3 regions of the Bradyrhizobium sp. SPXBL-04 genome follow, and region 2 is predicted to be linked to each of the others. Evidence: predicted binding sites of a transcription regulator. Region 2 holds the regulator's gene; each other region holds the start of a gene.
The links. The regulator PhoB, encoded in region 2, activates phosphate uptake and scavenging genes when phosphate is short. The targets are predictions, from matches to a motif close to TGTCATNNANCTGTCAT.
Positions count from the first base shown of each region.

Region 1: the regulator PhoB is predicted to act here: its motif matches at 5,604-5,620, upstream of phnC (phosphonate ABC transporter ATP-binding protein).
Region 3: the regulator PhoB is predicted to act here: its motif matches at 5,939-5,955, upstream of ugpB (sn-glycerol-3-phosphate ABC transporter substrate-binding protein UgpB).

Region 1 covers NZ_CP182472.1:780,739-790,630, reverse strand. Annotated here, with positions in the region: gene phnH (phosphonate C-P lyase system protein PhnH) at 1-429, opposite strand, end outside; gene phnG (phosphonate C-P lyase system protein PhnG) at 434-847, opposite strand; gene phnF (phosphonate metabolism transcriptional regulator PhnF) at 1,005-1,733, shown strand; gene phnE (phosphonate ABC transporter, permease protein PhnE) at 1,866-2,714, opposite strand; gene phnE (phosphonate ABC transporter, permease protein PhnE) at 2,711-3,595, opposite strand; gene phnD (phosphonate ABC transporter substrate-binding protein) at 3,688-4,623, opposite strand; gene phnC (phosphonate ABC transporter ATP-binding protein) at 4,684-5,493, opposite strand; gene ACNJX8_RS03560 (chloramphenicol acetyltransferase) at 5,668-6,339, shown strand; gene ACNJX8_RS03555 (alpha-D-ribose 1-methylphosphonate 5-triphosphate diphosphatase) at 6,336-7,529, shown strand; gene ACNJX8_RS03550 (DUF1045 domain-containing protein) at 7,548-8,246, shown strand; gene ACNJX8_RS03545 (hypothetical protein) at 8,459-9,067, opposite strand; gene ACNJX8_RS03540 (selenium-binding protein SBP56-related protein) at 9,151-9,892, opposite strand, start outside.
Region 2 covers NZ_CP182472.1:8,261,017-8,270,908, forward strand. Annotated here, with positions in the region: gene ACNJX8_RS39335 (OpgC domain-containing protein) at 1-465, opposite strand, end outside; gene apaG (Co2+/Mg2+ efflux protein ApaG) at 662-1,054, shown strand; gene ACNJX8_RS39345 (Hsp33 family molecular chaperone) at 1,348-2,355, opposite strand; gene argF (ornithine carbamoyltransferase) at 2,495-3,418, opposite strand; gene ACNJX8_RS39355 (aspartate aminotransferase family protein) at 3,418-4,626, opposite strand; gene ACNJX8_RS39360 (GcrA family cell cycle regulator) at 5,095-5,607, shown strand; gene phoB (phosphate regulon transcriptional regulator PhoB) at 5,866-6,573, opposite strand; gene phoU (phosphate signaling complex protein PhoU) at 6,589-7,305, opposite strand; gene pstB (phosphate ABC transporter ATP-binding protein PstB) at 7,317-8,135, opposite strand; gene pstA (phosphate ABC transporter permease PstA) at 8,132-8,977, opposite strand; gene pstC (phosphate ABC transporter permease subunit PstC) at 8,979-9,892, opposite strand, start outside.
Region 3 covers NZ_CP182472.1:98,434-108,325, forward strand. Annotated here, with positions in the region: gene cmk ((d)CMP kinase) at 60-698, opposite strand; gene aroA (3-phosphoshikimate 1-carboxyvinyltransferase) at 695-2,032, opposite strand; gene ACNJX8_RS00435 (TIGR02300 family protein) at 2,189-2,596, shown strand; tRNA gene ACNJX8_RS00440 (tRNA-Ala) at 2,692-2,767, shown strand; partial or broken gene ACNJX8_RS00445 (GIY-YIG nuclease family protein) at 2,950-3,185, shown strand; gene ACNJX8_RS00450 (MarR family winged helix-turn-helix transcriptional regulator) at 3,201-3,662, opposite strand; gene ACNJX8_RS00455 (organic hydroperoxide resistance protein) at 3,816-4,241, shown strand; gene ACNJX8_RS00460 (CaiB/BaiF CoA transferase family protein) at 4,418-5,623, shown strand; gene ugpB (sn-glycerol-3-phosphate ABC transporter substrate-binding protein UgpB) at 6,010-7,326, shown strand; gene ugpA (sn-glycerol-3-phosphate ABC transporter permease UgpA) at 7,376-8,257, shown strand; gene ugpE (sn-glycerol-3-phosphate ABC transporter permease UgpE) at 8,257-9,105, shown strand; gene ACNJX8_RS00480 (sn-glycerol-3-phosphate import ATP-binding protein UgpC) at 9,126-9,892, shown strand, end outside.

The sequences.
Region 1 (9,892 bases), 1.2 Mb from region 2:
CAGCTCGAAGCCGCGTCCCGAGCCCAGACTCTCGACCTGCAGGATCAGTGTGGTCGAACGATCCGGATATTCGTTGGTGCCCAGCGCGAAGCGCTCGAACGGCGGAAGCAGTGCGCCATCGCCGATCAGCGCGAAGCTCGCAATCGAGGTGTCCTGCACCACCGGCGCGCCGGTGTGGAACCTGAGCCACTTCACCACGTCGGAATTTTGCGCCATGCACGCATCGAGCCAGAGTGGCGTGTCGTGATCGAACAGCGTCAGCGCGATCGCGGCGGTGCCGCGCATCATCGTATGGGGCGTTCCGGCTGTCGGCACGATACGCTGGACCGAGCCCGGCCGCGCCATCGCGTCCATCACCGAGCGGAAGGTCGATTGCGCCGACAACACCTTATCGGCGAACCCCGGCGGCAGTTCCGCAATCGTGGTCATGACCTCACCCCTCACCGCGCACCATGGTGTAGAAATCAACCTTGGTTGCGGCAGTCTTCGCCGCCACCTGCTGGCGCCTCGTCATAAGCTGCTCGCGCAACGGCGCGATCACGTCGCGCTCGACGGCTGCGTCGAAATCGCAGGACTGCACCAGCGCGTCGCACAGCGCGATCAGCCGCGCCTTCTCACCATCGCGGCCAAGGGTGTAGCCGAAGCCGACCTCGCCGCTGGCAAGCCGGACCGCCGCGCGCGACACCGTGGCTTCGCCGAGGTTGAACGGCGCACCGTCGCCGCCGACCCGGCCGCGCAGCATGACCAGACCGTTTTCGCCTTCGCGCAGATCCTGATGGGCCGGCAGGGCTAAGTTGCGGAGGCGAGCGGCGATCTCGCCCGCCTCCGCGTGCGCCAGCACGGCCATCGCGGCCTTGCGCTGGGCTTGCTGATTGTTGTGTTGGGTCACCGGTTCACCGATCTTGCCGATTCTAAGTTGTCTATGATACTAGACAACTCCATAGTGGAGCGCCATGACTGTTTCGTGACAAAGGCGTGATTTCTGGGCTAGGCTGACCGGCGATATGAGCATGCAAGACACTGCATCGTCGGGCGTCGCGCTGTGGCGCCTCGTCGCCGACGGCATCGAGCGCGGCATCGCCGACGGCCGCTTTGCCGCCGGCGACAAATTACCGGGCGAGATGGAGATCGCCGAAACCTACCGCGTGAATCGCCACACCGTGCGGCGCGCGCTGGCCGCGCTTGCCGAGCGCGGCCTCGTGCGCGCCGAGCGCGGCAGCGGGACCTATGTCGAGGCGCAGAAGCTCGCCTATCCGCTGCGCTCGCGCACGCGCTTCTCCGAGATCGTCGGCGCCGGCGGCCGCGAGCCGCGTGGCCAACTGATCGAAGCTTCCGATGACGTCGCGACCCGGGAGCTGGCGCGCGAACTGGGTTTGAAGACCGGTGCGCCGCTGGTGCGGATCGAGGCGATCCGCCTCGCCGACCGCACGCCGATCTGCGTCTCTACCACCTGGCTGTCGGCGGAATTGTTTCCGGGCGCAGGCGCCGTGTTCGCCACGACGCGCTCGATGACGAAGTTGCTCGAGCACTACGGCATTCGCGACTACCGCCGCGGCGCGACCCGGATCACCGCCGGCATCGTCGACGCGACCGACGCCGCCCGGCTCGATCTTGCGCTGGGACGTCCGATCTTGGTGGTCGATGCGACCGACCACGCTCTTGACGGCAAGCCGCTGGTGACGAAGCATTCGCGGTTCGCGGCGGAGCGGGTGGAGTTTCTGGTGGAGTCGTAGCAGCGGAGCTCTCTCCGCGAAACCGGAGCCGTAGGGTGGGCAAAGGCGCACTTGCGCCGTGCCCACCATCTTTCCAAGATTCGCGAGAAGCGGTGGGCACGCTTCGCTTTGCCCACCCTACGGCAGCGGTGATTAAGCGACAGCCCTTCGCCCGATAATCGCAAAGCGCAGCTTGCCCGAGATGAAATCGATCGCAGCAACCGCAATCAAAATCATCAGGATCAGGAACGACACCTTCTGCCATTCCAGCACGCGGATCTGCTCGGCGAGCTGGAGGCCGATGCCGCCGGCACCGACGATGCCGATGATGGTGGCCGAGCGCGTGTTGGATTCGATGAAGTAGAGCACCTGGCCGGCGATCACGGGCAGCACCTGCGGCAGCAGGCCAAAGCGGATCTCGTGCAGCGTGCTGCCGCCGGAGGCGCGGATGCCTTCGACCTGCCTCTGGTCGGCGCCCTCGATCGCCTCCGAGAACAGTTTGCCGAAGGCACCGAAATCCGACACGGCGATGGCGAGCACGCCGGCGAACGGGCCGAGCCCGACCACATTGATCCACACCAGCGCCCAGATCAGCGTGTCGACGCCGCGGATCGAATCGAGGAAGCGGCGAACCGGGAAGCGCAGGATGATTGACGGCACCACGTTGCGCGCGGCCAGCAGGCTGACCGGCAGCGCGAACAGGGCGGCGAGCGTCGTGCCCAGCAGCGCGATCGACAGCGTCTCGCCCAGCGCTTTCAGATAGACCGGCAGCGAGGAGCCGGGATCGGGCGGGATCATCATCAGGCTGATCCAGCCGAGCTGGCTGAGACCGGCGAGGAACCGCGACGGCGAGAAGTCGAGATCGACCAGGCCGTAAGTGAGGATCGCAAACGCCGCGACGATCATCGCGGGCGTTGCAAGCCGCGCCGAGGCCGGCCGGTCGAATACATCGGGGTAGCGCGCACGGATCTCTCGCGTGTCGACCTGCTGCGGCTTCGTCACGTCCGCGCCTCCTTGCCGAACAGGCGGCCGCGCAGCCAGCCGGTGGCGATGTCGATGATGAAGACGGTGACGATGATGGTGAGCAGGATCGCGCTGACGTCGGAGTAATAGAACTTGCGGATAGCGACCACGAGTTCCTGGCCGATGCCGCCGGCGCCGACAAAACCCATCACAGAGGCTTCGCGGACGTTGATCTCGAAGCGCAACAGCGCGTAGCTGGCATAACCCGCGGTGACCTGCGGCACGACGGCGAAGCGCATGCAGGAGAGCCAGCTCGCGCCGGTCGAGCGGATTCCCTCGACCGGCTTCATGTCGGCATTCTCGACGATCTCCGAGAACAGCTTGCCGAGCGCGCCGGTGGAATGGATCGCGATCGCGAGCACGCCGGCCATGGGTCCGAGTCCGAAGGCGATGACGAACACCAGCGCGAATACGATGCCGGGAACGGTGCGGGCGAATTCGAGCAGGCGACGCACGACAAAGCGCAGCCAGGGCGCGGGCGAGGTATTCTCCGCCGCGAAGAAATTCAGGGCAAAGGCGAAGGTCGCGCCAATCAGCGTGCCGACATAGGAGATCAGCAGGGTCTCGCCCAGCATCCTCAGCCATTTGCGCCAGCCCCACAGCCACTCGCCGACATCGGTCCAGACCCGCTGGCCGCTGTCGAGTGTGAGGACGCGGTCGAAATAGCTGATGAAGTTGCCGAAATAGGTGAACAGCGTGCGCAAATTCACTTCGGCGCCGATCGCGGCGAGAACCAGCGCTGCGGCAAAGATACCGGCTCCCACCAGCAGACGCCATCGCCTGCGCGCGACCGCCTGGCGATAGGCGGCGTTGAGCACGGCAAGCTGCTGCTCGGGGAGGATCGAAACCGCGGCGGTCATCTTGTCAGGGAGAGTGGCCTGTAAGAGAGAATGGCCTGTAAAAAGAGAAAGAGCCGGGTCCGTCGACCCGGCTCGAGTAGCTCGTCCTGAGATCAGGACGCCTTCTTCTTACGCAGCGCATCGACGAACTTGATCAGCTCGATCGTGCCATCCCAGTCCTTGGTGGTGGCGGGATGAAAACCCTTCTTCTGGCCGTCGGAGAGACGGTCGAATGCCGCCTTGTCCTTGCTCGGAGCGTCGAAGAACGCCTTGGCGATGGCGGCCTTGGCATCTTCCGGGAGATCCGAGTTGTAGGCGTAGGGGCCGTTGATGATCGGCGCCGACTTGTGGATGATGCGGAAATCGTCCTTTTTCATCGCCGAGCCATCGGCACTCTTCAGCATGCCCTTGGTCAGCATCTGCGCCAGCGTCGAATCGTCATCGCTGGTCCACTGGTTGGCGGCAACGTCGACCGTGCCCTGCGCCAGCGCCAGCATCGCGTTCTCGTGGCTGCCGGTGAAGACGACCTTGCTGAAATAGCTGTCGGCATCGTGGATGCCCATCTTGTCGAGCTCGAAGCGCGGCACATTGTTTCCGGAAGTCGAGTTCGGATCGACGAGGCCGAGATTCTTGCCCTTGAGGTCATCGACCTTCTTGTAGGCGCTGCTCGCCTTGACGAAGAACACGGAGTAGTAGCCGGTCGAACCGTCGGCGTTGATGTCGTTAGCGAAGGCATCGGTCTTGACGCCGGTCAAACGTGCGCGCGCGAACGAGGCCGAGCCGTAGCTGGCGATATGGATGTTGCCGGCGCGCTGGCCTTCGATGACGGCGGCGTAGTCGTTGGCGATGCGCAGCGTGACCTTCACGCCCAATTCCTTGGAGAGATAGGTCATGAACGGCGCCCAGCGCTCGGTGACGCCGGAGGCGTTCTCCGCCGGCACGACCGCGAAGGTCAATTCGGGATATTTGGTTTTCCAGTCGTCCGCGGAGGCGGAAGTCGTGAACGCGAGCGCGGCGGCGCCGGCAAGGATCAATCTGCGAGTGATCATGATACCCTCTTCATCGGTTGGGGTCGGTTGACGCAAAGACTTGAACTAAACAGGCTAGGCTCAGGCCGCCGCGGCCGTCCCGAGCGCCGGAACGCCCTCGGGCGCCGGGACGGGCATGCCGCCCATGACGTCGGCGGCTTCGAGATCGTAGAGCTCGCGCGCCACGCGATCGGTCAGCGCGGACGGCGCGCCGTCGAACACCACGCGGCCCGCGGCCATGCCGATCAGGCGGTCGCAATAGCTGCGCGCCAGATCGAGTGAATGCAGATTGCAGAGCACCGTAATGCCGAAATGCTTGTTGATGCGCAGCAGCGCATCCATCACGATCTTGGTGTTGCGCGGATCGAGCGAGGCGATCGGCTCGTCGGCGAGGATGATATCGGGCTGCTGCACCAGCGCGCGGGCGATCGCGACACGTTGCTGCTGGCCGCCCGAGAGCTGGTCGGCGCGCTGGGCGGCGAGCGCAGCGATGTCGAACTGCTCCAGCGCGGACATCGCCAGAGCCTTGTCCTGCTCGGGCCAGAGCTGCGACAGCGAGCGCCAGGCCGGCATCGTTGCGAGGCGCCCCATCAGGACGTTGGTGAGAACATCGAGCCGGCCGACCAGGTTGAATTGCTGGAAGATCATCGCCGAACGCGCCCGCCACTGCCGCAACTCCTTGCCGCGCAGCGCGGTGACGTCGACGCCGTCGAACAGGATGCGCCCCTCAGTCGGCGTCACCAGCCGGTTGATGGTCCGCAACAGGGTCGACTTGCCGGCGCCGGACCGTCCGATCACACCGACGAAGCCGCCGGGGGAGACTTGAAACGAAGCGTCGTCCACCGCGGCTTTTGCACCGAAGCGACACGTCAGACCTTCCACCACCAGCATGCAGCGCTCCAGATTAACTGGAGCCCACCGCTAACGCCGGCGCTTAACACTTGTGTGACATCCGCGTTGCGGTGCGGCGATCCAACACACGTCATCCCCTGTCATCGCCGCGTCATGACATTGTCATCAAGCCGCTCGAAGAGGAACGCCCCGCCCTCGCGCTTCGGATACGACATGGCCGCCAAAGCTCTTTCGATTCAGCCGACCATCGATCCCTCGGCCAAGCTGCACGAGGCCAGGCTCGGCGCCTACACCGAGGTCGGCGCGCGCACGATCCTGCATGAAGTGACGATGGGCGATTACTCCTATGTCGTCGACGACGCCCAGATCACCTACACGACCATCGGAAAATTCTGCTCGATCGCGGCGATGACACGGATCAATCCGGGCAATCATCCGATGCACCGCGCGACCCAGGCGCACTTCACCTATCGGTCGAGCGCCTACTTCGAAGGCGAGAGCGACGACACCGAGTTCTTCGACTGGCGGCGCCAGCATCACGTCCATATCGGTCACGACGTCTGGATCGGCCATGGCGCGATCGTGCTGCCGGGCCGCAACATCGGCACCGGCGCGGTGATCGCGGCCGGCGCGATCGTCACCAAGGACGTGCCGGCCTACACCATCGTCGCCGGCAACCCGGCGCGCATCGTGCGGCGACGGTTCTCGGAGGAGATCGCCGGACGGCTCGCCAAGCTCGCCTGGTGGGACTGGGATCACGACAAATTGCGTGAAGCGCTGCCCGATTTCCGCAGGCTCGGGATTGAAGATTTCCTCGCGACATACGAAGCACGGGCGAGCTCTTTCACCGGTTCTCCTGCCAGCAAACGAAGCGCGGTCGCGTGACAGACATTTTCCTTGAAGGCGGCCGGGCCCTGATCGGCGCCGAGCTCGTCGAAACCTCCCTGCTCGTGTCCGGAACTGATATCGCGCAGGTCGATGCCTCTCGCGGCCGCGCGCGGCTGGCGATCGACGCCCGCAACCTGCTGGTGTTGCCCGGCATCGTCGATCTGCATGGCGATGCCTTCGAGCGCCAGATGATGCCGCGCGCCGGCGTCGATTTTCCGATCGACGTCGCGCTCGCCGACAGCGACCGCCAAGCGATCAGCAACGGCATCACAACGGTGTTCCACGCCACGACCTGTTCGTGGGAGCCGGGCCTGCGCAGCGTCGACAATGCGCGCGGCCTGATGGAGGCGATCGAGAGGCAGCGTCCGCAATTCGCCGCCGACACCCGCTTCCACCTGCGACACGAGACCTACAATCTCGATGCCGAGGCCGAGATCGCCCAGTGGCTCGCGGAAGGCCGCGTCGACCTGTTCGCCTTCAATGACCACATGGACGGCACCGTTGCCGACATGGCCAAGCCTCGCAAGCGCAACCGGATGGTGGAGCGCACCGGGCTATCGAGCGAGGAGTTTGACCGGCTAGTCGAACGTGTGGTGGCGCGCGCCGCCGACGTTCCAGCCTCCGTGTCGCGGCTCGCCGCTACGGCCCGCGCTGCCGGGGTGCGGATGCTCTCGCATGACGACGCGACGCCGGCGATGCGCCAGGAGTTTCGCGAGCTCGGTGCGATGATTGCCGAGTTTCCGATCAACGTGGAGACTGCGCGAGCGGCAGCAAGCCACGGCGATGCCATCGTCTATGGCGCGCCGAACGTCGTGCGCGGCGGCAGCCACACCGGCTGGACCAGGGCGTCGGACATGATCGCCAAGGGCCTCTGCTCGGTGCTGGCGTCGGACTATTACTATCCCGCACAGCTGCTCGCCGCATTCCGGCTCGCCGCCGACGGCGTGCTGCCGCTGGAGAAGGCCTGGGATTTGGTCTCTGCCGGGCCTGCCCGTGCAACCGGCCTCACCGATCGCGGCATCCTCGCGGAAGGACGCCGCGCCGACATTCTTTTGGTCGACGATAGCGTGCAGCTGCGGCCGCGGCTGATCGCCGTGATATCAGGCGGCAAGCTCGTGCATCTCACCGATGCGACGCGGCTGCTCACAGCGGCGGCGATGCCACGCGAGACTGTCGTTGCGGCATGAATTGGCTATGCTGAGGCAATGACAGGTTTTCCCCGCTACGCGATCTATTTTGCCGCCGGCGCCGACGGCGCCCTCTCCCGCTTTGGCGCCGAGCTGCTCGGCTACGATGCCTACACCGACGACGAGGTGCCGTTTCCGCGCGAGGCACTGCATGTCGCGGCCGACTGGCGCGACGTCACCGCCGATCCCCGCAAATACGGCTTCCACGGCACGCTGAAGGCGCCGATGACGCTGGCGGCCGGCAGAACCGAGGCCGAGCTTGCGGCGGCCTGTGCGGCATTCGCCAGCAAGCCGCGGCCGATCCCGGCGATCCGACCGGTCGTCGATTCCATCAGCGGCTTCATTGCCGTCATTCCGGCTGAGCCCGTCCACACGCTCCAGCAGCTCGCCGCCGATTGCGCTCGCGAGTTCGACTCGTTCCGCGCCGCGATGACGGCGGAAGATCGCGCACGTCGCAGGCCTGAGAAGCTGAGCGAGCGGCAGCGCGACTATCTCGACCGCTGGGGTTACCCTTACGTCATGGAAGAATTCCGCTTCCACATGACGCTGACGGGGCGGCTGGACGCCGAGCGCCGCGGGCCGATTCTGGAGATGCTGCGGAGGAGGTTTGCGACGTTGAAGCTTGATGCGCTGACGATAGATCGGATCGCGCTGTTCAAGCAGGATGATCCCAAGGCTCGCTTCCGCATCGTCGGCGAGTGGGCTTTGGCGCGATAAAGCTTGATGGGATGAGGCATTGATCGTTGCAACGAGCGAAGTGCACTCCCTCTCCCGCTTGCGGGAGAGGGTTGGGGAGAGGGTGTCTCCACGATGGGACAATCCCCAAGAGGAGAGAGCCCTCACCCGGCGCTTCGCGCCGACCTCTCCCGCAAGCGGGAGAGGTGAACCACCCGCGGCAATCGATTCAACCTAACGCCATTCCGCTTTAGTCACTGCCGGCTCGACAGATTGAAGGCGAGCGCCACGACGCCAACCACGATGAGGCTGGCCGCCCAGATCAGATCCAGATTGAACCAGCTTCGCGAGACAAACCTCAATCCGAGATAGCGGTATACCAGCCACGCCAGACATCCGCCCGCGCCGATCATGGCGGCAACGTGCACCAGTGACACCAGCACCGCCATCCCAAGACTTGTCTTCACAAGACTTGCCTTCATTAGCGCGCCGGCGGCCTCATGGCCGGCATCGAGTTCGAAGGCCTGGCAGAGACCGAGATAGATCGGCACCAGCATCAAGGCGGCGCCGTGAGCAATGGCAACAGCAAATGACCAGAGCGCCAATTGCGTTGGCGGAATTCGGGCCAGCGCGCGCGGATGACGCCGCTCGATCAGCCGATAGACGCCAAAGCCGATGACGAGAAGGCTCGCACCGATCTGGATCGAGCGCTGCCACTCGGCCAGCACGAGCAGCAGCGCGAATGGCAGCAGAACGAGAAGCGTTGCCAGGAGATGTCCGGCCGCCAGAGCCAACAATGCACGGAAGAGCGCGCGCGGGCTCTTGTCCATGAGCCCGGCCGATACGGCGAGCGGCCATCCCATCCCCGGATTGATCCCGTGATAGAGACCGCTCGCAACAAGCGCGAGCCAGAGCCAGCCAAGCGCCGGGCTCGCGTGTCCCCAATCTAGGCCGACGGGTAGCAAAAGGAGTCCGTCGAACAATCGCCGCCCTCCAGCCTGATCTGGTGCGCACGATATCCGTCGGGGAAGCTCACGAAGTAATCCTTGTCGAGCTCGAGGCCGCCGTCGCGACCGACATTGGCCATGACCTCCACGCCCGGAACTCCGTCGGGATAGAACTGGTCATCCCAGGTGGAATAGAGCGAATTGGTCCAGTACACGCGCCTGCCGTCGCGGCTGATCTCGACCATCTGCGGACCGGCCGCGAATGCCTTGCCGTTCGGATGCGGCGTGCGGCGCGCGATGCCGCCGATGTGGACCGAGCCTGCATGCTTTGGCTTGCGCGGATCACTGACGTCGTACTGGCGCATTTCACCCGTTCCCCAGCACGAGACATAGAGAAAACGATCATCCATCGACAGGTCGATATCGGTCACCAGCGGCGGCACGGCGCCAAAGCCTTGCAGCAGCGGCGGGAGCTTCTCCTTTGGCGCAGGCTCGGGCGGGATCGTCGCCGTCTTCTCCACGTGGAACGTCCCGCCGTCTCGCCACCAGGTCCAGATCGATGCTTCGAGATTCGTGGTGTCGACCACGACGCCGACGAAGCCGTACTCGCGAACCGGATCATGCGCCGGTCGTACTTCCAGGGCCATCTGATGATTGGCGCCGAGGTCGATGGTCTGGACGTTGCGACGGGCGCGAAGATCCCAGAAGTGGAGACGATGGCCATATTTATTCGCAAGCAGA
Region 2 (9,892 bases):
CTTGAGGAAATCCATGATGCCCATCTCTTCGGTGTAGAGCGGGTTTTCGAAGCTGGTCGCCACATAGGAAATCTCGGCGAGGAAGATCGTGAACAAGAAGACGTGGGCGACGTAGATCTGCCAGACGCGCCGCAGGATGCGCGCGGTGGCGATGACGACGCCGTTCTCCAGCATCGCCCGCCCGTAGACGAAGGCGGCGGTGTAGCCGGAGATGAAGATGAAGATCTCGGTGGCGTCGCTGAAGCCGTAATTGCGGATAGTGAACCAAGTCAGCAGGCTGGTTGGCAGATGGTCGATGAAGATCAGCCACAGCGCCAGCCCGCGGAACAGATCGAGCCGGAGCTCGCGCTCGCCGATGGCCGGCAGCGTGATGGCCGGCGCGGCGGCCCGCGGCGTGATGCCTGCGGGTTTGGCATCCGCGGTTCCCGCGATCGTCGATCCCGTCACTTGGTCGGCAATGGTCATCGGGGGCCAAAAACCCTTCCGCAAATCGCGACGTTCAATTGAGTTTACCGGTCCGGCCGTCGTCTCGCAAAGCGGCCAGATCACATAAGGGTGTCTTCCCTTGGGGGAGTCCTTCCCCGCGAATTCTGGCGGGACGATGTCGCCAAAGCCGCCTCCAGGGTTTGGTTCCCCGGGCGGATTTCGGTATGATGGCATCATGTACCGCGCCGTGACCCGCCAGATCGAAGTGACCGTCGAGCCGAACTTTGTTCCGGAGCAGTCGTCGGCCGACCGCTCCCGCTATTTCTGGTCCTACACCATCGTCATCACCAATTCCGGCGACGAGACCGTGCAGCTGAAGACGCGGCACTGGATCATCACCGATGCCTCCGGCCGCCAGCAGGAGGTGAAGGGCGAGGGCGTCGTCGGCGAGCAGCCGATCCTGGCTCCCGGCGAGCGCTTCGAATATACCTCCGGCGTGCCGCTCACGACCGCCTCCGGCTTCATGACCGGCCGCTACCAGATGGTCAGCGAAAGCGGCGAGCGCTTCGAGATCGACGTGCCGACGTTTTCGCTGGACAGCCCGGACTACAAGCGGGTGTTGAATTAGGGGCGGTGCGGCGACGCCCACCGCTGTCATGCCCCGCCACCGGGTCTCGCTTTCGGCGAGCCCGATGACAGGCTCCGGCGAGTACGCCGCGGCCTCTCGGTTCAATCAGCGCCGTCTCGGAGTACTGGATCGCCCGGTCAGGTGTTCAGGCCGGGCGATGACAGCGAGAATGACGGGCGAGCGTGCCCCAAACTCGTCATTGCGAGGAGCCCTTGCGACGAAGCAATCCAGACTGACACCGCGGATGCATGTCTGGATTGCTTCGCTGCGCTCGCAATGACGGGAAATGGGGCCTACGCGTTCTCCACGCCCGCCTCGTGCGGCGTGAACTGGTAGACCGACGAGCAGAACTCGCAGGTCACGACGACCTTGTCGTCCTTGACCATCGCGGCGCGATCGTCGGACGAGAAGCTCTTCAGCATGGACGCCACCGCATCGCGCGAGCAGGAGCATTGTGCCTTCAGGACCTGTGGATTGAACACGCGCACGCCGCGCTCGTGAAACAGGCGGAACAGCAGCCGCTCACCGGACAGCTCGGGATCGATCAGCTCGACGTCCTCGACGGTCTCGATCAACGAGCGCGCCTCGACCCAGGCGTCGTCTTCCGCGACGCTGTGCACCTCGGTGCCTTCGGGCGCGTTGCCGGGATGCAAATCGGCCTGCCGCGCGCGCTCCGGCGCCTTCGGCAAAAACTGCATCAGCATGCCTCCGGCGCGCCAGCGATGCTTGCCGCCGTCGCTACTGCGCCATTCCTCGCCGACCGCGAGGCGCACGCGCGTCGGGATCTGCTCGGAGCGCAGGAAATATTCGTGAGCGGCCTCTTCGAGGCCGCCGCCGTCGAGCGCGACCAGGCCCTGGTAACGGCTCATGTCGGGGCCCTGGTCGATGGTCATGGCGAGATGGCCGCGGCCGAGCAGCGTCCCTGAATCCCTGGCGTCACCGAGGCGCGCAGCATCGAAGCGCGCATAGGCGCGCAGACGATCCGGCGCCATGTAGTCGACGACCAGGAACGACACCGGACCGTCGGTCTGGGCTTGAAGGATGAAGCGGCCCTCGAATTTCAGCGCCGAGCCGAGCAACGTCGTCAGCACGATGGCCTCGCCGAGCAGCTTGCCGACGGGAGCGGGATAATCGTGCTTGGTGAGGATGTCGTCGAGCGCCGGGCCGAGCCGCACCAGGCGGCCGCGCACGTCGAGCGCATCGATCTCGTAGGGCAGCACGGCGTCATCGATCGGAACTGCTGATGGCGCGCGAACCGGGCCTTCTAGCCCGGTTTTCATGTCAGGGGATTGGAAAACCATGGCGCTCTATCTGGGGTCGGAGGTGACGGATTGGAAGGGGTGCGAGGCGGCGTGTTCCGGATGCAGTTATAAGTGCACACGATCCTGCAAATTCGGTGTCGTCCTGGCGAAAGCCAGGACGACGATCCAGATCCGCGCGTTACTTCACCGCGTCAAAGCACCAGGCCAGAATGCCCTTCTGCGCGTGCAGGCGGTTTTCGGCCTCGTCGAACACGACCGATTGCGGGCCGTCGATCACGTCATCGGTGACCTCCTCGCCGCGATGGGCGGGCAAGCAGTGCATGAACAGCGCATCGGACTTGGCCAGCGACATCAGCTTGGCATTGACCTGGTAGGGCTTGAGCACGTTGTGGCGGTGCTCGCCTTCCTTGTCGCCCATCGACACCCAGGTGTCGGTGACGACGCAATCGGCACCGCGCACGGCGGCCTCCGGATCGGTGCCAAGCACGATCGGCGCATTGGTCGTCTTGATCCAGTCGCGCATCGCCTTTTTCGGGGCGAGCTCCGGCGGCGTTGCGACGTTGAGCTGGAATTTGAAGCGCTCGGCGGCGTGGGCCCAGGACGCCAGCACGTTGTTGTCGTCACCGGTCCAGGCCACCGTCTTGCCCTCGATCGGACCGCGATGCTCCTCGTAGGTCATGAGGTCGGCCATCACCTGGCAAGGGTGCGAACGGCGCGTCAGGCCGTTGATGACGGGCACGGTCGCATAGGCCGCAAGCTCAAGCAGTGCCTCGTGATTGAGGATGCGGATCATGATGGCGTCGACATAGCGCGACAGCACACGTGCGGTGTCGGCGATGGTCTCGCCGCGGCCGAGCTGCATTTCGGCACCGGTGAGCATGATGGGCTCGCCGCCGAGCTGGCGCATGGCGACGTCGAACGACACCCGCGTCCGCGTCGAGGGGCGCTCGAAGATCATCGCCAGCGTCTTGCCTTCGAGCGGCCTGACCGGCTGATGCGCCTTCTGCTTCGCCTTCATGGCGGAGGATGCGGCGAGCATGCGCTTGAGCTCCGACAGCGGGAGCTCGTTGATGTCGAGGAAGTGCTTTGGCGACTTGCTCATCAGCTTGCCGCCCGCTTGGTCTGACTGGACGAGATAGCCGTGCAGGCGCGCTCGAGCCGCCCGATGCTGTCCTCGATCTCGGCTTCGGTGACGATCAGAGGCGGCAGGAAGCGCACGACATTATCGCCGGCGCCGACGGTGAGCAGTTTTTCGTGGCGCAAGGCGGCAACGAGATCACCCGAAGGCACGACCGCCTTGATGCCGATCAGGAGACCCTCGCCGCGCACTTCGCTGACGACATCAGGATGACGATCGATCACGGAGGCGAGCTTCTGCTTGAGCAGCAGCGACATCTTCTGCACGTGGTCGAAGAAGCCGGGCTTGAGCATGACGTCGAGCACGGCGTTCGCAGCGGAGATCGCGAGCGGATTGCCGCCGAAGGTCGAGCCGTGCGAGCCGGGTGTCATGCCGGAGGCCGCTTCCGCGGTCGCAAGGCAAGCACCGATCGGAAAGCCGCCACCGAGCGCCTTTGCCAGCGACATCACGTCGGGCGTGACGCCGAGACGGCGATGCGCGAACAGATCGCCGGTGCGGCCCATGCCGGTCTGCACCTCGTCGAACGCGAGCAACAGGCCCTTCTCGTCGCAGAGCTGACGCAGCGCCTTGAGGAAGGCGGGTGTCGACGAACGCACACCGCCCTCGCCCTGGATCGGCTCGATCAGGATGCCGGCGGTCTGCGGACCGATCGCCTTCTTCACGGCCTCGATATCGCCATGCGGGACCTGGTCGAAGCCGTCCATCGGCGGGCCGAAACCTTCGAGATATTTTGCCGAGCCCGTCGCAGCCAGCGTCGCCAGCGTGCGGCCGTGGAAGGCACCCTCGAAGGTGATCATGCGATAGCGATCAGGATGGCCTTTGGCGGCGTGATAGCGCCGCACGACCTTGATCACGCATTCCAGCGCTTCGGCGCCGGAATTGCAGAAGAACACGAAGTCGGAGAAGCTTTCGCTGCACAGGCGCGCCGCCAGTTTCTCACCGTCCGGGCTTTGGAACAGGTTCGACATGTGCCAGAGCTTGGTCGCCTGCTCCTGCAATGCCTTGACCAGCGCGGGATGAGCATGGCCGAGCGCGTTCACCGCAACGCCCGACGTGAAATCGAGATAGCGATCGCCATTGGTCGCGATCAGCCAGCAGCCTTCGCCGCGCTCGAAACCAAGGTCGGCCCTGGCGAAAACGGGAAGCAGATGCGGCGCGGCGCTGTTGGTCATGACCATCACTTGGATGTTGCATTTGGATGTTGAGACCTGCCTGGCGTGCCTTGCGCAGCGCACCATTGACCGGTCCGGAAAACGAAACGTGCCGCCTTTTAAGGGCGGCACGCGCCACTATCTTATGCCTGGCAAGACCGGTGTCAATGCCGCCTGGAAAGCCTCGCGAAACGCTGAATCCGTAGTCTTGCGGTGCCGATTTTGCGGGGTTTTCACCACGGAACATGTGGAAGCGAGTCGGCGGACTCTTGCGCGGGAGTCACGCCATATTGTAGCGTTTGGCCTGTCAGATACGACATCTCGTGCAGCGGTTCTGATCCTCTAAGTCCTCATGTACCGGCGTAAACGTTCGGGCGTCAGTAGCGCGCCCGGCGAGCCTTAAGGGATTCTGGCGGCACGGGTTTTTCAAGGCTTAGGCATTCGCTGTGAGGCCCCAGGATGGTGGCGCGCAGCGAGGGAAAGGGTGCAATGACGGTTTTGACCTGGTCCGACGATCGCGTCGAGCAGCTGAAAAAGCTCTGGGAGGCCGGACTTTCGGCCAGCCAGATCGCGGCCGAGCTCGGCAATGTGACCCGCAATGCCGTGATCGGCAAAGTGCACAGGCTCGGCCTGTCGGGCCGCGCCAAGAGCCCATCTTCGGCCGCGCCGCGGCCGCGCAAGGCGCGCCCAGCACAGCACATGATGCGGGTGACCCGGCCGATCTCGCGCGGCAACACCGCGCTGGCGCAGGCCTTCGAGGTCGAGGTGGAGGCCGAACCGGTCACCTACGACAACGTGGTGCCGATGAGCCAGCGGCTGTCGCTGCTGGAATTGAACGAGGCAACCTGCCACTGGCCGGTCGGCGATCCATCGAGCCCGGATTTCTTCTTCTGCGGCGGCAGGGCGCTGTCCGGCCTGCCCTACTGTGCCCAGCACTCGCGCGTCGCCTATCAGCCGGCCGCGGATCGCCGGCGGGCGCCGGCCAAGCCGAGCACGCGGTGAGTTTGTTCTGAGACCAGAAATGAGCCGTCGTGCGATCGCGGCTCTACAAATCCGATGTCGTCCCGGACAAGCGCGCCTCAAGCGCGCGTAGATCCGGGACCCACAGCCACCGCAAGCTGTGGCTACGGGGACTCGGAGTTACCTTTTTAGCGCAACAATCACTCCCTGTGCTATGGGTCCCGGATCTGCGCTTACACTTGTCCGGGACGACAGTGAGAGTGTGGCAGCCGCCCGCCTGCTAAAGCAACACCGCCTAACTTACGTCTGCTCCGCCTTCGCAAACCGATCATCCAGCGCATAGCCGGCGCCGCGGACGGTGCGGATCGGGTCCTGCTCGCGGCCGAGATTGAGCAGCTTGCGCAGGCGTCCGATATGGACGTCGACGGTGCGCTCGTCGATATAGATGTCGCGGCCCCAGACGCTGTCGAGCAGCTGCTCGCGCGAGAACACGCGGCCGGGATGCTCCAGGAAGAACTCCAGCAGGCGATATTCGGTCGGGCCGAGATCGATCGGCCGGCCAGAGCGCGCCACGCGGCGCTTGTCGCGATCGAGCTCGATGTCGCCATAGGCGAGCACGGTGGCGAGCCGCTCCGGGCTTGCCCGTCGCAAGAGCCCCTTCACGCGCGCGAGCAGCTCCGGCACCGAGAACGGCTTGACGATGTAGTCGTCGGCGCCGGTCGCAAGACCCCGCACCCGCTCGCTCTCCTCGCCGCGCGCGGTGAGCATGATGATCGGGAGTTGCTTGGTCTCGGGACGGGTGCGCAGCCGCCGGCACAGCTCGATGCCTGATAGTCCCGGCAGCATCCAGTCGAGCACGATCAGATCGGGGATGTGTTCCTTGAGGCGGGTGTCGGCGTCGTCGCCGCGCATCACCGTCTCCACGTCATAGCCGTCGCCTTCGAGGTTGTAACGGAGAAGCTCGGTGAGAGCTTCCTCGTCCTCAACCACCATGATGCGTGCGCCCATGTTGTCGTCGCTCCCTCAGGTATTCGGTACCGTCGTGGCGAAGGTCGTCATATCGCCCTTCGGCCGCTTGTCGGTGATCGCCTGACCTTCGATCATGTAGAACACTGTTTCGGCGATGTTGGTGGCGTGGTCACCGATCCGCTCGATGTTCTTGGCGCAGAACATCAGATGGATGCAGAACGAGATGTTGCGCGGATCCTCCATCATGTAGGTGAGGAGCTCGCGGAACAGCGAGGTGCAGATGGCGTCGACTTCCTCGTCGCCCTTCCACACCGCCATTGCCGCCGGCAGATCATGCGCGGCATAGGCGTCCAGCACCGACTTGACCTGCTGCTGCACGAGGTCGGTCATGTGCTCCAGGCCGCGAAACAGTTTTAGCGGATGGAAGTCCGTCTCCAGCGCCGCCACGCGCTTGCCCATGTTCTTGGCGAGGTCGCCGATGCGCTCGAGATCGGTGGCGACGCGCATGGCGCCGACGATCTCGCGCAGATCCACCGCCATCGGCTGGCGGCGGGCGATGGTGAGCACGGCGCGCTCCTCGATGCGCTTCTGCAGCGCGTCGAGCTCGGCGTCGGTGGTGACGACGCGCTGGCCGAGCGCGACGTCGCGGCGGATCAGCGCGTCGACGGAATCGACGATCATGCGCTCGGCGATGCCGCCCATCTCGGCGACCAGGCGGGTGAGCTCCTGGAGGTCGGTGTCGAAGGCCTTTGCGGTATGTTCAGTACCCATTTCCCGTCTCCTCAGCCGAACCTGCCGGTGATGTAATCCTGCGTACGCCGGTCGCTCGGCGACGTGAAGATCTTGCTGGTGTCGTCGAACTCGATCAGTTCGCCGAGATACATGAAGGCGGTCTTGTCGGAGACGCGCGCCGCCTGCTGCATGTTGTGGGTGACGATCGCGATCGTGTAGTTCTCGGACAGTTCCTGGATCAGCTCCTCGACCTTGGCGGTCGAGATCGGATCGAGCGCCGAGCAGGGCTCGTCGAACAAGATTACTTCAGGCCGCACCGCGACCGTGCGGGCGATGCAGAGGCGCTGCTGCTGGCCGCCGGAGAGCGACAGGCCCGAGGCGTTGAGCTTGTCCTTGACCTCGTTCCACAGCGCGCCGCCGCGCAGCGCCTTCTCGACCCGGTCGTCCATCTCGGACTTCGAGATCTTCTCGTAGAGGCGGATGCCGAAGGCGATGTTCTCGTAGATCGTCATCGGGAACGGTGTCGGCTTCTGGAACACCATGCCGACCCGGGCGCGCAGCAGATTGAGGTCGAGCTTGGGATCGAGGATGTTGGTCTGGTCGAGCATCAGCTGACCGGTCACGCGCTGGCCCGGATAGAGGTCGTACATCCGGTTGAAGATGCGCAGCAGGGTCGACTTGCCGCAGCCCGACGGGCCGATGAAGGCCGTGACGCGGTTGGTGCCGAGCGTCAGGTTGATGTTCTTCAGCGCGTGATGCTCGCCGTAATAGAAGTTGAGGTTGCGCACCGTCACCTTGGCGGGCGCTTCCGGCAGCGGATGCGAGGCCAGGTGACCGTTGGAACTCACGGATACGGACAGGTCGGTCATTTTGCGGTCCTCTCGGCACCGAGGATGCGGGCGCCAATGTTCAGGGCAAGCACGGTGAGCGTGATCAGCAGTGCGCCGCTCCAGGCGAGCTGCTTCCAATAGGCGTAGGGGCTCTGCACGAAATTGTTGATGGTCACGGGCAGGTTGGCCATCGTCTTGTTCAGGCCGAGGCTGAAGAACTGGTTCGACAGCGCGGTGAACAGCAGCGGCGCGGTCTCGCCCGCGACGCGGGCGGTGGCGAGCAGCACGCCGGTGATGAGGCCGGAGCGCGCGGCGCGGTAGGCGATGCGCTTGATCACCAGTGAGCGCGGCAAGCCGAGCGCGGAGGCCGCCTCGCGCAGCGCGTTCGGCACCAGAAGCAGCATGTCCTCGGTGGTGCGCAGCACCACCGGGATGACGATCACGGCGAGCGCGAGGCTACCGGCGATCGCCGAGAAGCCGCGCATCGGCACCACCACGGCGCCGTAGATGAACAGGCCGATGATGATCGAGGGCGCCGACAACAGGATGTCGTTGATGAAGCGGATCACCGAAGTCAGCTTGTCGTTACGGCCGTATTCGGCGAGATAGGTGCCGGCGAACAGGCCGAGCGGCGCGCCGATGCCGACGCCGAGCGCGGTCATGATCAGCGAGCCGACGATGGCGTTGAGCAGGCCGCCTTCGGACGCGCCGGGCGGCGGCGTGTTCTCAGTGAAGACCTGGAGGTTCAGGCCGCTAAGGCCGTTGTAGAGCAGCGTGATCAGGATCAGCGCGAGCCAGGTGACGCCGAAGGCGGCGGCGGCGATGCAGAGCCCGCGGATGACGATGTCGGTGCGGCGGCGGCGTGCGTAAATCGGGTTCATGTCACTTCCCCGCCTTCTGTTCCAGGCGCAGCAGCATCAGCCGCGCGGCCGCGAGCACGAAGAACGTCAGCACGAACAGGAGCAGGCCGAGCAGGATCAGGCCGGACTGGTGCAGGCCGTCACTCTCGGCGAACTCGGAGGCGATCGCCGCCGAGATCGTGGTGCCCGGCGCGAAGATCGACGAGGAGATCCGGAACGAGTTGCCGATGATAAAAGTCACCGCCATGGTCTCGCCGAGCGCGCGGCCTAGCGCCAGCATGACGCCGCCGATGATGCCGACCCGGGTGTAGGGGATCACCACGCTGCGGACGACTTCCCAAGTGGTGCAGCCGACGCCGTAGGCGGCCTCTTTCAGCACCGGCGGCACCGTCTTGAACACGTCGACCGAGATCGAGGTGATGAAGGGCAGCACCATGATGGCGAGGATCAGCGCGGCATTGAACAGGCTGAGATAGGACGGGGGACCTGCGAAGATCGCCCCCAGCACCGGGACGCCGTCGAAGACCCTGATCATGAAGGGCTGGAAGGTGTTGGCCAGGAACGGGCCCAGCACGAAGAAGCCCCACATGCCGTAGATGATCGAGGGAATGCCGGCGAGTAGCTCGATCGCCATGCCGATGGGGCGGCGCAGCCATTGCGGGCAGAGCTCGGTGAGGAAGATCGCAATGCCGAGACCGACCGGAATGGCGATCAGCATCGCGATGAAGGAGGTGACGAGCGTGCCGTACATCGGCCCGAGCGCGCCGAGCACGGGCGGATCGGCCGAGGGCGCCCAGCGCTGCGTCCACAGGAACGACAGGCCGTATTCCTTGATCGCCGGGAAGGCGCCGACGATCAGCGAAATGATGATGCCGCCGAGGATCAGCAGCACCGAGATCGCGGAAAGCCGCGTGATCCAGTAGAAGGTGACGTCGC
Region 3 (9,892 bases), 490 kb from region 2:
CCGAAGGTTATCGACCTCAAAGAGCGGGAGCGGGCGCTTCCTCCAATGACGGCTGCGGCTTAACCCCGCGACCGGCCCGCTCGGACGGCCTCGATAATGTCGATGGCGGCCCGGACGCCGCCTTCTATATCCAGTTGGGAGTTATCAAGCAAGTGAGCATCCGGGGCCGGTTTTAAAGGCGCAATCAGCCGGTTCTTGTCGCGCTCGTCGCGCTGGACGATGTCGGCGAGCACGGCCGCCTCGTCCGCCTCCTCCCCCCGCGCCCTCGCCTCCATGGTCCGGCGATGGGCGCGGACCTTGGGATCGGCGACGACGAAAATCTTCACGTCGGCATGGGGGCAGATCACGGTTCCAATGTCCCGGCCATCGAGCACGGCCCCGGGCGGATCAGCGGCGAATTGCCGCTGGAAATTGACCAGGGCCTCGCGGACCCCAGGGATCGCCGAGACGATGGAGGCCCCCTCGCCGACCTTCTGGGTCTTCAGTGCGGGATTGCCGAACTTTTCGGGGTCGAGCTCCAGCGCCGCCGCGACCGCCGCGGCTTCATCGCGGAGATCGTGACCGGACTGCATCAGCTCGTAAGCCACCGCACGATAGATTACGCCGGTATCGAGATGACGATAACCGTAATGGTGGGCGAGGCGCTTGCCGAGCGTCCCCTTGCCGGAGGCCGCGGGCCCGTCGATGGCGATGATCATGAAAACTCGGCCCCTAGCGAACGCATCATCGGAATGAAATCCGGAAAGCTGGTGGCGATGAAGGCAGTGTCGTCGACGCTCACCGGCTGGTCGGACGCGCAACCCATCACCAGCGCGGACATCGCGATGCGATGATCCATATGGGTGGCAACAACGCCGCCGCCGGGCACATGACCGCGGCCTTCGACGATCAGATCGTCGCCGGAGACCTCGACCTTCACGCCGTTGACGCGGAGCATGGCAGCCGTGGCTTCCAGCCGATCGGATTCCTTGACGCGCAGCTCTTGCAGGCCGCGCATAATGGTAGTGCCTTCGGCGAAGGCGGCTGCGACCGCCAGCACCAGATATTCGTCGATCATCGACGGCGCGCGCTCCGGCGGCACCTCGACACCGCGCAGTTTCGAGGCGCGCACGCGCAATTGCGCCATCGGCTCGCCGGCATCGCGACGGACGTCGTTTTCCTCGATCGAGGCGCCCATTTCGCGGAGCGTGGTGAACAGGCCGGTGCGCAGCGGATTGGTCATGACATCCGACAGGATGACGTCGGAGCCCTCGGCGATCAGCGCCGCAACGACCGGGAAAGCCGCCGAGGAGGGGTCGGCGGGCACGACGACGGTGGCAGCGTGCAGCTCAGGCTGGCCTTGAAGCGTGATGCGGCGGCCGTGCTGGCCTTCCTGCACCGATGTGATGTCGGCACCGAAATGCTTCAGCATCAGCTCGGTGTGATCGCGGCTCGCCTCGCTCTCAATCACCGTGGTGGTGCCCGGCGCAGCCAGGCCCGCCAGCAGCACGGCCGATTTGATCTGGGCCGAGGCGACCGGGGTCTTGTAGGTGATCGGCAGCGGATCGCGCGCGCCCTGGAGGGTCAGCGGCAGACGGCCGCCCTCGCCGCCTGATACGACCCTGGCGCCCATCTGTTCGAGCGGGTCGAGGATCCGGCGCATCGGGCGGCTGCGCAGCGAGGCGTCGCCGTCGAACACCGCCGAGATCGGGCACCCCGCAACGGCGCCCATGACCAGGCGGCAGCCGGTGCCGGAGTTGCCGAAATCCAGCGCCGCCTTGGGCTGGGCGAAGCCGCCGACGCCGACGCCGTTCACCGTCCACGCGAAATCGCCGGTGCGCGCGACCCTGGCGCCCAGCGCCTGCATCGATTTGGCGGTGTTGAGGACGTCTTCGCCCTCGAGCAGGCCCGAAATCTTGGTCTCCCCGACCGCGAGCGCACCCAGGATCAGGGCACGGTGGGAGATCGACTTATCGCCGGGCACCCGTACTTTCCCGGTCAGGGGGCCGCTGGCGCGAGACTGGAGCGGCCTCGGTTGGTCGGAATGGGTCAAGATTGTGTCCTTGGATGCCTTGAAGGCTGGGCCGCAGGTACCACATGGTCCGCGCCCCGTCACGGGCATGTCGTTCTTCCGTAATGCGCTATTGACAGCGGGCCGCCAACTAGCCAAGTGAAGCACCGCTTTTCAGACATTCCCAGGATTCCTGCCGTGGCCAAGTCCGAACTCGGAACCAAACGTATTTGCCCGACCACGGGCAAGAAATTCTATGACCTCAACAAGAATCCGGTGATCTCGCCTTATACCGGCGAGGTGGTGCCGATCGCCCCCATCGCTCCCGCACGTGCGTCCCGCGGCACTGAAGCCCGCAGCATGGCCCAGGACACCGCGCCGGAGCCGGCAGAGGCCGAGGAGTTGGTGTCGCTCGAGGAGGCCGATGCCGAGGAGAACACCGGCAAGGTCAAGGCCGTCGTGCCCGAATCGGAGGACGATATCGAGGTCGACGAGACCCTCGACGACGACGATGACGATGATTCGACCTTCATTGCCGACGAGGAAGAGGGCGATGAGGACGTGACCGACATCATTGGTGATGTCGGAGGTGATGAAGAGACTTGAGATCAGTCCTGATCTGTGAAAAAGGGTGCACCGCGCGAGTCGCCTAGGGCTCGCCGGTTGGGGTGATCCACCAGATTCACCCTGTCTGAGGTTAAGGGGCCATAGCTCAGCTGGGAGAGCGCTTGCATGGCATGCAAGAGGTCGGCGGTTCGATCCCGCCTGGCTCCACCAGCCTTCGCTCGCTTCGCGAGCTTCGGCTGGGCAAGCCTAGGGAAGTCCCTCGTAGCGAAGTGAGCGAAGGCTGCCCCGCCATAGCCCGAAGGGCGGCGGCGGACTCTATCCGCGATCACCACCACGGCAACATCCTAGGCATGTCTTGAAGCTGCTATCCTACCCTCCAGGGAGGAAGCGCGATGAAGTACGTCTATATTCTCGAAAGTCTCGATTCCGAGCACTTCTACGTCGGCATCACCGACGATCTACGGGCGCGTCTGGCAAAGCATAACGCCGACGAGGTGCCTCACACGTCGAAATACGGACCTGGCGAATACGAACTTATTTCGCGTTCGATGACGCCGCACGCGCTGTCGCATTCGAACGATACTTGAAATCTGGCTCGGGGCGCGCGTTCGCGAAGAAGCACTTCTAGTCGCTCTAACTGCCCCTACTCCCCGATCACCGCATTAAGCCTATCCCGCAGCGCGACGATCTCGTCCTTCATCGCGACCAGTTCCGGCACCGAGCAGTCCGACGCCGCCAGAATCGATTGCGGCACGCTGCGCGCCTTGTCTTTCAGCGCGTAGCCCTGCGGCGTCAGGGCGATCAGCACCTGACGCTCGTCCTCGCTCGAGCGGGTGCGTTTGACGAGTTGGGCGGCCTCGAGCCGCTTGAGCAGCGGTGTCAACGTGCCCGAATCCAGGAACAGCTTCTCGCCGATGTCCTTCACCGGCACGTCGTCGCGCTCCCACAGCACCAGCATGACGAGATACTGCGGATAGGTCAGGCCGAGCCGGTCGAGCAGCGGCTTGTAGACGCGGTTGAAGGCATGCGCGGCCGAATACACGGCGAAGCAGATCTGGTTGTCGAGCCGCAGCGGCGCGTCCGCTGCCGATGGTTTCCGGGCCATGGCGAATCTCACGGGATTTGCCCCGCATTGTGGGGCCGGGCGGTCGCATATTCAATTGCGAACAATTAAATGTGAGGCACCACAATTTAGATTGTGCGCAATCTAATTGTCTGCGATACAGATCGCGCCCACCCGAACCCCAGGGAGATGAAAATGTCCGTGAACGTCCTCTACAAGACCAGCGCCAAGGCGACCGGCGGCCGCGACGGCCATGCCGCAACCCTCGACGGCGCGCTCGACGTCAAGCTGACCACGCCGAAGGAGCTCGGCGGCGCCGGCGGCGCCGGCAACAATCCCGAGCAGCTGTTTGCGGCCGGCTATGCCGCCTGCTTCATCGGCGCGATGAAGTTCGTGGCTTCGCAGGGCGGCCCCAAGGTTCCCGCCGACGCCTCCGTCACCTCGACCGTCGGCATCGGCCCGCGCTCCGAGGGCGGCTTCGGTCTCGACATCGATCTGGCCGTCTCGCTGCCCGGCCTGGCCCGCGCCGAGGCCGAGGCGCTGGTCGAGAAGGCGCACCAGGTGTGCCCATACTCCAACGCCACGCGCGGCAATATCGACGTTCGCCTGACGGTCGTCTGACCGGAAGTGCGGATTGGCTGGCCCGAGATCCCCCTCGAGCCAGCCGCTTCCGTGGATTTCCCACTTCGCGGGATTGAGACGCTGCGGCGCATACGGCCCTACGCGCGGGGCCATTGCTGGCGTGCACGAACCTCGCTAGGCCTGTGATCAAACGTCGACACAGGGGAAGCGAAGGCATGAGTTCTGAAGCCGCCACAGGTGCCATGAGCGGATTGCGCGTCATCGATCTCACGCGCGTGCTCGGCGGTCCCTATTGCACCCAGATCCTCGCCGACCATGGCGCCGACGTCATCAAGGTCGAGCCGCCCGCGGGCGACGAGGTGCGCGAATGGGGCCCTCCCTTCCACGAGGAGGACGCGGCCTACTTCGTCGGCATCAACCGCAACAAGCGCTCGATCGGCCTCGACCTCGCCTCCGAGGGCGGCCGTGCCGTGCTGCTGAAGATGCTGGAGACGGCCGACGTCCTGATCGAGAATTTCAAGCCGGGCACCCTTGAGAAATGGGGCATCGGCAACGAAGTGCTGCGCGCAAAATTCCCGCGCCTCGTGCATTGTCGGATCTGCGGCTTCGGCGCCGACGGCCCGCGTGGCGGCAATCCCGGCTATGACGCCATCATCCAGGCCATGACCGGCATGATCGCCGCGACCGGCTCACCGGAGAGCGGGCCGATGCGGATCGGCGTGCCGCTGGTCGACATCACCACCGGCCTTTATGCGGCGATCGGCATCCTGATGGCGCTGTCGGAGCGCCAGCGTTCAGGCCAGGGCCAGTTCCTGGAGACGACGCTGTACGAGACCGGCCTTGCCATCATGCATCCGCACACCGCGAATTATTTCATGCATGGCAAGCCGCCCTCGCTCACCGGCAACGAGCATCCCAACCTCGTGCCCTACGCGATCTTCCCGACGAAAACCGACAACATCTTCATCGGGGTCGGCAATGACGGCACCTTCCGCAAGCTCTGTAAGGAGATCGGCAAGCCCGAGCTCGGCACCGATCCGCGCTTTGCCCGCAACAAGGACCGCATCGCCAATCGCGAGGCGCTGCGCGCCGAGCTCGCCGTCGTGTTCAGCCAGCATGAGGCCGAGCCGCTGTGCAATCGCCTGCTCGCGGCCGGCCTGCCGGCAGGCCCGGTGCAGAAAATCGACCAGGCGCTGACCAACCCGCACACGATCGCGCGCGGCGATATCATCGAGAAGGACTGGTACAAGGGCGTGGCCTCGCCGATCCGGCTCGATCGCAGCAAGCCCAGCCTGCGCCGCCTGCCGCCGAAATTCAGCCAGCACTCGGCTGAGGTGCTGGGCGAGTTCGGCTACTCCAGGGCGGAGATCGAAGCGATGGTCGAAAAGGGCGTGGTCTGCGGCCCCGAGCGCAAGCGCTGAGATAAGAGAGATTGAGCGGCGGCGCCGGTCCGCTCCCTCCCCCGCTTGCGGGGGAGGGCTGGGGAGAGGGTGTCTCCAAAACGGGACAATCCCCAAGCGGAGAGAGCCCTCACCCGCGCCTTCGGCGCGACCTCTCCCGCAAGCGGGAGAGGTTAATCTGCGGCCGCATCGAGCCCCCATGCCACTCTCCTTTCGCGGCAACACCGCACTTGTCGTGATGCTGCACCGCGAGCGTAGGAGGCTGCCCCTTCGTCTTCGCCTATTTTCCGGCTTCCCTTTTCCAGCGCTTGCCGCTTTCGTTTCGGCCGCTTACACAGTCATGTGAACGTCATATGGCGCTGCTAGCGCAAGCGCTTCTTTATTGACGGGCAAGGGAGGTTTTCTTGATGGCTCTTCGACATTTTGGTGCGGCTGCGGCTGTTGCAATCACGGTTGGCTTGTCGGCCTCGCCGGCCCTGGCCGTGACTGAAATCCAGTGGTGGCACGCGATGACCGGCGCCAACAACGACGTCATCGTCAAGCTCGCGAACGACTTCAACGCGTCGCAGAGCGATTACAAGGTGATCCCGACCTACAAAGGCAATTACGCCGACACGATGAACGCCGGCATCGCCGCCTTCCGCGCCGGCAACGCCCCGCACATCATGCAAGTGTTCGAGGTCGGCACCGCGACCATGATGGCCGCAACCGGCGCGGTGAAGCCGGTGTACAAGCTGATGGCCGAGACCGGCGAGAAATTCGATCCGAAGGCCTATCTGCCCGCGATCACCGGCTACTACTCGACCTCGAAGGGCGAGATGCTGTCCTTCCCCTTCAACTCGTCATCGACGGTGATGTGGGTGAACCTCGACGAGCTGAAGAAGGCCAATGTCGAGATCCCGAAGACCTGGCCTCAGGTGTTCGACGCCGCCAAGAAGCTGCACGACAACGGCCATCCGACCTGCGGCTTCTCCAACTCCTGGGTCACCTGGGTCAATCTCGAGCAGCTCTCCGCCTGGCACAACGTGCCGCTGTCGACCAAGGCCAACGGCCTCGACGGTTTCGACACCGTGCTCGAGTTCAACAGCCCGGTCCAGGTCAAGCACCTCGAGAAGCTGGTCGAGCTCCAGAAGGACAAGACCTACGACTATGCCGGCCGCACCAACACCGGTGAAGGCCGCTTCACGTCAGGCGAATGCCCGCTCTATCTGACCTCCTCGGCATTCTTCGGCAACGTCAAGGCGCAGGCCAAGTTCAACTTCACCGCCGTCCCGATGCCCTACTATCCCGACGTGAAGGGCGCGCCGCAGAACTCGATCATCGGCGGTGCCTCGCTCTGGGTCATGGGTGGCAAGTCGGCCGACGATTATAAGGGTGTCGCGAAATTCCTGAGCTTCCTCTCCGATACCGATCGCCAAGTCTACATCCACAAGGCCTCGGGCTATCTGCCGATCACCAAGGCGGCCTATGAGAAGGCCAAGGCGGAAGGCTTCTACAAGGATCAGCCCTATCTCGAGACCCCGCTGCTCGAGCTGACCAACAAGGAGCCGACCGAGAACTCCCGCGGCCTGCGCCTCGGCAACATGGTTCAGCTCCGTGACGTCTGGTCGGAAGAGATCGAGCAGGCGCTCGCCGGCAAGAAGACCGCCAAGCAGGCGCTGGATGCCGCCGTCGAGCGCGGCAACACGATGCTGCGCCAGTTCGAAAAGACCGCCGTCAAGTGAGGCGATCAGCGGCAGGCCGGTAACCCGGCCTGCCGCTCCTGCGGGCATCATGCAAAAGCAAGCCATTTTCCAATCGAAGCTATTGCCCTACGCGCTGGTTGCGCCGCAGCTCGCGATCGTGCTGATTTTCTTCTATTGGCCGGCCTTGCAGGCGGTGATCCAGTCCTACCTGCTCCAGGACGCCTTCGGTCTTTCGACCAGCTTCGTCTGGTTCGACAATTATCTCGAACTTCTGAAGGACCGCGCCTATTTCGAGGCGATCGTGCGGACCTTCTTCTTCTCGTTCGCCATCGCAGTCTCGTCGCTGTCGTTTGCGCTGCTGCTCGCGGTGATGGCGGACAAGCCGCTGCGCGGCTCGATGCTCTACCGCACGCTCTTGATCTGGCCCTATGCGGTGGCGCCGCCGGTCGTCGGCGTGCTCTGGATCTTCATGCTGCACCCCTCGCTGGGTGTGCTCTCGCGCTATGTGCGCGCCTTGGGCGTCGACTGGAATCCGCTGCTCGACGGCGACCAGGCCGCAACGCTGATCATCCTCGCCGCCGCCTGGAAGCAGATCTCCTACAACTTCCTGTTCTTCCTCGCCGGCCTCCAGAGCATCCCGAGAAGCGTGCTTGAGGCGGCCGCGATCGACGGCGCGCGCCCGATGCGCCGATTCTGGACCGTGACGTTCCCACTGCTGTCGCCGACCATCTTCTTCCTGCTGGTCGTCAACATCGTCTACGCCTTCTTCGACACCTTCGGCATCATCGATACCATGACCCGCGGCGGTCCCGGCAAGTCGACGGAGACGCTGGTCTACAAGGTCTATTCCGACGGCCTGCTCGGCGGCAATCTCGGCAGCTCCGCGGCGCAATCGGTGATCCTGATGATCATGGTGATCGTGCTGACCGGAATCCAGTTCCGCTTCGTCGAACGCAAGGTGACCTACTGATGGTCGAGCAAGAGGGCATCAGGCGCTACGTCGCTCATATCATCCTCTGGATCGGGATCGCGATCGTCGCGTTCCCCGTCTACATCGCGATCGTCGCCTCGACCCAGGACAACGCCCTGATAGCGAACGGACAGATGTCGCTGCTGCCCGGCGGCCATTTCTTCCAGACTTACTACCAGACCATCTTCGTCGGCACGAGCGGCTCGACCCGCGAGCCAGTCGGCAACATGATGCTGAACTCGCTGGTGATGGCGCTCTTGATCGCGGTCGGCAAGATCGCGATCTCGATCATCTCGGCCTATGCGATCGTCTATTTCCGCTTTCCGTTCCGGATGCCGATCTTCTGGCTCATCTTCATCACCCTGATGCTGCCGGTCGAGGTGCGCATCTATCCGACCTACAAGATCGTCGCCGATCTGCACATGCTCGACAGCTATGCCGGCCTGTCGCTGCCGCTGATCGCGTCGGCCACCGCAACGCTGCTGTTCCGCCAGTTCTTCATGACGGTGCCGGACGAACTTTTGGAAGCCTCGCGCATCGACGGCGCCGGCCCCTTGCGCTTCTTCTGGGATACGCTGCTGCCGCTGTCGCGCACCAACATGGCGGCGCTGTTCGTGATCCTGTTCATCCTCGGCTGGAATCAATATCTCTGGCCACTGCTGATCACCACCCGCGACGACATGCAGACGATCCAGATCGGCATCCGCAAGATGATCACCACCAGCGACGCACTCACCGAATGGCCGATCGTGATGGCAACTGCCGTGCTGGCCATGCTGCCGCCGGTGTTCGTCGTCGTCGCCATGCAGAAGCTGTTCGTGCGCGGACTGGTCGAGACGGAAAAGTAGGTTCTTGGAAATGAGTTTTCATGGCTAACGTCACCCTGCGCAGCGTCCGCAAGACCTATCCCGGCGGCTTCGAAGCCATCAAGGGCGTCGACGTCGATGTCGGCGACGGCCAGTTCTGCGTACTGGTCGGCCCCTCGGGCTGCGGCAAGTCCACATTGCTGCGCATGGTCGCGGGGCTGGAGACCGTCACCGGCGGCGAGATCGACATCGGCGGCCGTGTCGTCAACCAGGTCGAGCCGGCCGATCGCGACATCGCGATGGTGTTCCAGAACTACGCGCTCTATCCGCATATGAGCGTCTACAACAACATGGCCTACGGCCTGCGCAACCGCGGCATGGCGGAAGCCGAGATCAAGACCCGCGTCGAGGAAGCCGCGCGCGTGCTCGAGCTCTCCGCCATGCTCGAGCGCAAGCCGCGCCAGCTCTCCGGCGGCCAGCGCCAGCGCGTCGCCATGGGCCGCGCCATCGTGCGCCAGCCAAAAGTGTTCCTGTTCGACGAGCCGCTGTCCAATCTCGACGCCAAGCTGCGCATCGCGATGCGGGTCGAGATCCGCAAATTGCAGCGCCGCCTCAACACCACGTCGATCTACGTCACCCATGATCAGCTCGAGGCGATGACGCTCGCCGACATCCTGGTGGTGATGAACGGCGGCCAGGTCGAGCAGGTCGGCAACCCCCTCGCGATCTACGAGAAGCCGGCCACCACCTTCGTCGCCTCCTTCATCGGGGCACCACCGATGAATCTGATGTCGACGCGCCCTGACGAGATCAGATCGCAGCTCAATGG